DNA from 3 places in the Pseudalkalibacillus sp. R45 genome. Region 2 is predicted to be linked to each of the others. Evidence: riboswitches for the same ligand, from Rfam matches in the RefSeq annotation. Region 2 holds a riboswitch; each other region holds the start of a gene.
What was found. Region 2 has a riboswitch for S-adenosylmethionine ahead of msrA (peptide-methionine (S)-S-oxide reductase MsrA). Riboswitches for the same ligand answer to the same signal wherever they lie in the genome.
Positions count from the first base shown of each region.

Region 1: linked by a shared signal. The riboswitch ahead of metX (homoserine O-acetyltransferase MetX) and the one ahead of msrA (peptide-methionine (S)-S-oxide reductase MsrA) in region 2 are both predicted to bind S-adenosylmethionine.
Region 3: linked by a shared signal. The riboswitch ahead of ACTWQL_RS23830 (YezD family protein) and the one ahead of msrA (peptide-methionine (S)-S-oxide reductase MsrA) in region 2 are both predicted to bind S-adenosylmethionine.

Region 1 covers NZ_JBQQCL010000006.1:175,862-178,132, reverse strand. The annotation lists gene ACTWQL_RS12890 (O-acetylhomoserine aminocarboxypropyltransferase/cysteine synthase family protein) at 1-303, opposite strand, end outside; gene metX (homoserine O-acetyltransferase MetX) at 339-1,418, opposite strand; SAM riboswitch class I at 1,515-1,626, opposite strand.
Region 2 covers NZ_JBQQCL010000001.1:339,012-341,282, forward strand. The annotation lists gene ACTWQL_RS01775 (SGNH/GDSL hydrolase family protein) at 1-642, opposite strand, end outside; gene msrA (peptide-methionine (S)-S-oxide reductase MsrA) at 765-1,235, opposite strand; SAM riboswitch class I at 1,357-1,478, opposite strand; gene ACTWQL_RS01785 (small, acid-soluble spore protein, alpha/beta type) at 1,634-1,831, opposite strand; partial or broken gene fabG (3-oxoacyl-ACP reductase FabG) at 2,023-2,271, opposite strand, start outside.
Region 3 covers NZ_JBQQCL010000030.1:20,740-23,010, reverse strand. The annotation lists gene ACTWQL_RS23840 (TraR/DksA family transcriptional regulator) at 1-26, opposite strand, end outside; gene ACTWQL_RS23835 (STAS domain-containing protein) at 229-1,062, opposite strand; gene ACTWQL_RS23830 (YezD family protein) at 1,207-1,332, opposite strand; SAM riboswitch class I at 1,443-1,546, opposite strand.

The DNA of each region.
Region 1 (2,271 bases), on a different contig from region 2:
CTCCGCAACATTGAAAATCGCAGCGGAAATTGCTGCCATGCCACTTGCGAAAGCCAGTCCAGCGATTCCACCTTCGAGCTCTGCTACCCGTTCCTCTACGACATTGACCGTTGGATTCCCAATCCGTGAATAGATATAGCCTTCTTCTTGCAGGCCGAAAAGATTTGCAGCATGGTCGGTATCCTGGAATTTGTAAGCGTTCGACTGATAGATCGGCAATGCTCTCGCTCCTGTCACTGGATCCGCTTCAAGACCTCCATGTACCCCAACTGTTTCAAAACGATACTTTTTCTTTTCACTCATCTCAATCACTCCTCATTATTATTTTTATAAATCACTTAAGCTTCTAATCTCGCATCCGCAACGGCTAATTGAGCCAATCGATTCTCTATGATATGCCCCCATTTCTCGAACTCTACCAGGAATCCATCATGACCAAATTTTGAATCCACTTCATAAAACTCAGCAGCACCGCCTAGCTGTTGGAGCTTTGTCACGAACTCCCGCATTTTTTCAGGCGGATAGAGCAAATCCCGTGTAAAACTGATTGCAAATACTGGCACATGAAGATGATGCATCGCATTTTCCAGACCGCCTCGCTCACGACCAAGATCATGGCTGTTCATCACTTCAAGAAGTCGGAGATAACTATCCGCATCAAAACGCTCGGTCAGCTTTTCTCCCTGATAGGATAAGTATGATTCAATGTCATAGGTGGACTGGCCATCTTTTTTGATATGATTCCGATCGAATCGCTCTTCAAAGAGCACGTCAGATCGGTAGGTGATCATGCCGATCATCCTCGCCAGACTCAAACCTTGTTTCGGAAGCTTCCCTTCACGCCAGGCTGGATCTTGCTGGATTGCCACACTCGAAATATGGTTGAATGCAATTGCGTAATCGCTGAACTGTGGTGTAACCGCAATCGGAAAGATGCTGTCGATGAAATCCGGATACATGGCTCCCCATTCAAGTACCTGCATCCCACCAAGCGACGCACCAATGACCGCTCTCATATGATTGATTCCCAGTATATTCAGAGCTACGAACTGCACTTCAACCAGGTCTCGAACTGTTAAAACAGGGAACTTTCCTCGATAAGTATCACCATCATCAGGATTCGTGGACGCTGGTCCTGTTGATCCGTTGCAGCCGCCGAGCACGTTGAATGTGATGACCTGATAACGTCTCGTATCGACATAACTGCCATCACCAGCTAAACCATGCCACCAGCCGGGATCTTCTTTTGTACCGACTGTGTATTGACTGCCGGTCAACGCATGACAGACCAGGATGACTGGGGCATTACGAGGACCGCAACGTTCATAGGCAAGCTCGATTTCATCAAGTTTTTCACCGGATTCCAGTGTGAAATTCGGGATTTGAACCGAGCCAGTTTTATAAAAAGAGTTCCCCACTGTCAGATGCCTCCTTTACTTGGATTTGAACATTTTTGCAAATTAAAAAGCCTCTCTGATAAAGACAGAGAGGCCAAATTATAAATACATTTGTCTCTCTCATCTTCCGAAGCGCACAAACGCTTCGCAGGAATTAGCACCTTTCAAACCGAAGTTTGATGGTTGCCGGGCTTCATCGGGCCAGTCCCTCTGCCTCTCTTGATAAGAGTTGAAAATCAATTTAATTTTTAAATTATTTGAATCTTAGCATGCTACAAAAAACGTGTCAATATCGAATTTCAGTTTTCGAGCAAGATTATTGGCGCTTGTCACCCTTGGCATTCCGCAGTTTTCAAGGTAGATTCTTGATCTTAATTGAGCTCAGAAAATTTATTTGAGGAAAAAAGAATGTGGGAGTTAGATCATCTTCATACACATACAAGAAACAAGAGAAAACGGCTGTACTCTGTCCGAATACGGCTCTTTTGGGACAGGAGACACAGGAAAATGCGGTACACTGTCCCATAACTGCTCTATTTGGGACAGGAGCTAGAGGAAAATGCGGTACACTGTCCCATAACCTTCTATTTGGGACAGGAGACTCAGGAAAATGCGGTACACTGTCCCATAACCGCTCTATTTGGGACTGTAGCTAGAGGAAAATGCGGTACACTGTCCCATAACTGCTCTATTTGGGACTGGAGCTAGAGGAAAATGCGGTACACTGTCCCATAACCGTCTATTTGGGACTGGAGCTAGAGGAAAATGCGGTACACTGTCCCATAACCATTCTATTCGGGACAGGGGCAAGAGAACAAATCGAAACCCTGTCTCGAAACAGCTTAAATAAAGGACACGAAAACACACGTAAACT
Region 2 (2,271 bases):
TAAGACAACAACGGAACCATCAACCTTTGCATCGGGTATGACATCAATACCGTCCAACCAGAACCAGGACTCTTCTTTTTTCTTAAACGCCTTATCATCCGTATTTGACGCATGGTTACCCGGTTCTGAGATATAGTTTGTCTGCATCGAACGGGGGTGCCAGGTTGCTGGTCCTGACTTCTCCTTAACATAAATACTTACAGCCAGTTTTTCATCACTTTTCACTTTAAACGGGATAGGGTCGCTAAATGTCCTTTTCCCAGCAGGAATTGTTACCTTTTGATCTCCTTCAAAAGTGACTTGCTTATCGGATTCAGATACGGTCTCTGCGCCATTTTTCACACGCGCAACATGTACCTCTTCAATCGTCAGCGGATCCGAACCAAACGTATTTGCCATTCGGATCCTCAACTTTTTACCATCCATATTCGGATTGATGATCATCCGGATTGTCTGATCTTCAAAACCTTGCTTCGACACGCCGTCTTTCCCAGGTTGTTGCATACTTGCCGTCCAAGCACCAACCCAATCTCCTTTACCCTGCTTGCTTCCATTTGAAGAGTCAACATCAAACGCAGCAATACATAATGAAAGGAAAATGATGATTCCAGTTGCGAGAATAAAGTATTGTAAACGTAACATAAAAAACCTTGCCCCTCTTAATGATGTCGTTTCATACTCCTAGAAGAGATTATTCGACATCAATCTACCCGTTGTTGGGGATAGTGAAACAAGGTTAATATATATGCCATTCTTATCCAATCTTACATACCACAAGCGACGGCTCCATTCTTCTGTAAATACTTCTGATGATATTCCTCAGCGTCATAGAAGGTAGGAGCTTTTTCAACTTCAGTCACGATCGGAAGCTTGAATACAGCTTTTTCCGTCAATACTTTGATCTTCTCTTCGGCTATATCTTTTTGATTGTGATTTGTATAAAAAATGACTGAACGATATTGATGTCCAATATCAATACCTTGCCTATTCCGTGTGGTCGGGTCATGTACTTCAAAGAATGTATTGAGTAGTTCATTATATGAAATCAAGGCAGGATCATATTGGATCTTGACTGCCTCCGCATGTCCTGAATCTCCAGTCTTCACTTGTTCATATGTCGGGTTTTCGACAGTGCCTCCAATATAACCTACGCGTGTTGAAACAACACCTTCAAATTTTTCAAAGAATGCTTCAACACCCCAAAAGCATCCAGCTCCAAAAATAGCTGTTTCCATGTCTCATCTGTCCTTTCAAAATAACGAAACTTCTATCGAGAGCTTTTCGCTGGTATCCATTGCAACGAAAAAACCCTTTTCTCATCCAGTAAGAAAAGGGTCGTATCTATTCGTAACGATCCTCTCATCTTCTAGGATGTTTAACCATCCTACAGGAATTGGCACCGTTCTCCTCAATCAAGCGATTGATTCGATGGTTGCCGGGCATCAAAGGGCCAGTCCCTCCGCCTCTCTGGATAAGAAGTTTTCATTATTCATTTTATTTTGATTATCATCTTAACACGTTTAAATGACGAAGTAAAGCAAGATTTTTGTATTTATTCAGTTTATGTAATGGCAACGTTTTTTGTAACGGCATTAACCTAAAAGAGACCGGTAAAACGGCCTCTTTCATAAAACTATTGCTGTTGTTTATTGTTGCTTAATTGCTGTTCGGCCATCCCGACTAGACGTTTAGTCATTTGACCGCCGACAGCACCATTTTCACGTGAGGTAGTATCTGCACCAGGTTGAATCCCCATTTCATTGGCGGTTTCTTCTTTCAGCTGCTCCATAGCATTTTTCGCACCAGGTACCAAAAGTTTGTTTCGAGCCATGATCCATCACTCCACACGATTATTTGAGTAATCCTAATTACTCACCTTTAATTTAACCTCCACTTCAGGTTCTGATTAAATGAAATCTTTCCTGTATCTTAAAATTCTGGAAACTGTGCATGCACGTCTTTGATTGATATTTACAGCTTATGGATAATCACACTCATTTTTTATATTCTAAAATATATGAATTAATTCTTTGGTCCACCAGCTACAAACAACACCTGACCATTCACAAAAGAAGATCTTTCATCTGCAAAAAACGTTACAGCATTTGCGATATCCTCTGGTTTTCCTACACGACCTACAGGTATACGCTCAACACTAGCTTCTACAAATTGTTCAAAACGAATACCTAGTCGTTCTGCAGTTTCTTTTGTCATTTCTGTTTCGATGAAACCAGGTGCGACAGCATTTACTGTGATACCGAATTTTCCTAA
Region 3 (2,271 bases), on a different contig from region 2:
TCTATTTGTTTATCAGTTAAAGCCATGATTCCTCCTCCTTTTTTGAACCTTTCCCATTCACAGATGAAGGTAAACACACTTCCAGTTACCTCCTTTTAATTGTGGCAATTTAGAACCAAGTCGGTTTAAATCATTATTTGCGCGGAATGGGAGTGAATTCGGAGAAATCAAAATCAAAAAAGACGCTTAGTGAGCGCCTTTTATTGAAACCTGCTATAAAATTGAACATCAATCATCTTCCGTTAATGCAATCGACAATTTAGAGGTCATTTTCACATTCTCAAAATCGATGCCCAATTGCACTGCTGTTTGTGCGATTTCAGGACGTATTCCCGATAACGTCGTAGAAACACCTAACAACCGTAACGAATAGATCAATTGGAATATTTCGTGTGCGACCATGGTATCCACCATGAAAACACCCGATAAATCAATATACAACCGTTCAATATTCCGTTCTTCACATTGCTTCAAGGTAATTTCAAGAATCGCCTTAGCCCTATGCGTATCGATGTCGCCGACAATCGGGAGCAGGCCAACATTGTGAGATAAATCAATCACAGGAGAACTAAGCTCATTGATCATCGCTTTTTGAGCCATCAACTGATCATTCAGATAGTTATTCTTTTCCTCTGTAAATCGAACCATAGCAATATCAAATTCTTTTATGATCATATCTTTCCACAAATCGATTTGTTCATTTGTATATTTACCTGGAGAGGCTGCTACAAAATCGTTAATTAGGTTCAAATATTGTTTCCGTACACGTATGAATTCCCTCATGACAAAATGTGTCGGTGTTTCAATGTGTTCCTTATCCCTCGCAGTAGCAATCACCCATTCCTCGAAATCCTTGAAGAACTCTGATTCTTCTTTTATAAAAATTCCAATCAGATTCAGATGAAACTCATAATTTTGCTGTTTCAACTTTTGAATGACTTCAGGATCAGTAGATGAATAAACACCTGTCGGATCGCTTTTATCCAGGGAGTTATACCAATCATCTGTAAGTTGTGGTGCTTTATTGAAAAGAAAATCATGTAGTTCTTTATTTCTCTGCACGATGCCATGACCTCCGCAATTCGTTTAATAGGTGTTATTTTCTTTTTCTCTTCCTATTTTAAATTAATCGAACCTTGAGGACAAATTTTATTTCAAGAAACCCAGTCAGTCTTAACTTCGGAAAGCACATTGGTAAAATCCTTGTTATTTCACTCTCACTTTTTCTTTCTTTTCAATTTGAATGACTTTTCCATCCTGTACGACCAAAGTGACAGACCCGAATTTCATGGTTTTCAGCATTTCGTTCAATTTTGGTGTTATAGATTCCAATTCATTTGCCACGCTTATTCTCCTCTCTTTTGGGATGGTACTCGGATAAGGTAAATAAAAAAGCCCCTCAGAATGAGAGACCTAATTAAAAGTACATCAAATGTGTATGTACCTTATCTCTCAAAATGGATTTCCATTTTGCTGGAATTAGCACCTTGCAAAAGCAGGTTGCCGGGCTTCTCAGGGCCAGTCCCTCAGCCACTCGTGATAAGTGAATCAACTTATTTTTTTGAATTTTACAGCATGATCAAAGTGACTGTCAATCATAAATTGAAATTTAGCCATAAATTCCTATTGGTATAGTATGAATTAATCACTTGCCATACTATGAAATATGTAACGCTGGAAAAGTCATTCCGTGAGATCAAACAACTTCACATCAGCGAGATCCATGCTCCTTAAACTGGTGGATAGCGATGTATCAATACATATGTGTATCCACTATACAACCCATATGATTTGCTAAAAATAACTCAAACAACGAAAGCCCTTCCTCTCTTTCGTCCTTACGACTCCTCGGTCGTGCCAGTGTGAATCAGTTACCGTACTTACTCTTAACTCCCTTCTACTCGAATTGTTTCCGTTTCTGAAATAATAGATTATTGGAGATTTAAAAGAGGGGTTGAAAATGTGGATTAAACGTTTTTACAGTGCGCACTTTGGCAAGGAGCACATGAGACCCTTTACAACCTGATCATAAAGGGAGCTTAAATCCATTTTTCTATGAAAGGTCATTTCCTATTGAGGACCAAATAAAGAAAACTTGGCAAAGCCAAGCCGTAGGCTGAGCCATTAGTTCCTCGAAAAAGCAATCGCTTTTCCTTCGTGCGGTGTATTGCTTACGAAGCCGCCAGCTTGTGCTCTTATACTGAAGAAAGTATTTTATACTTTCTTTAAGTGCAAAAAGGGTGGCGTACTAACGTACGTCACCCATTAAGA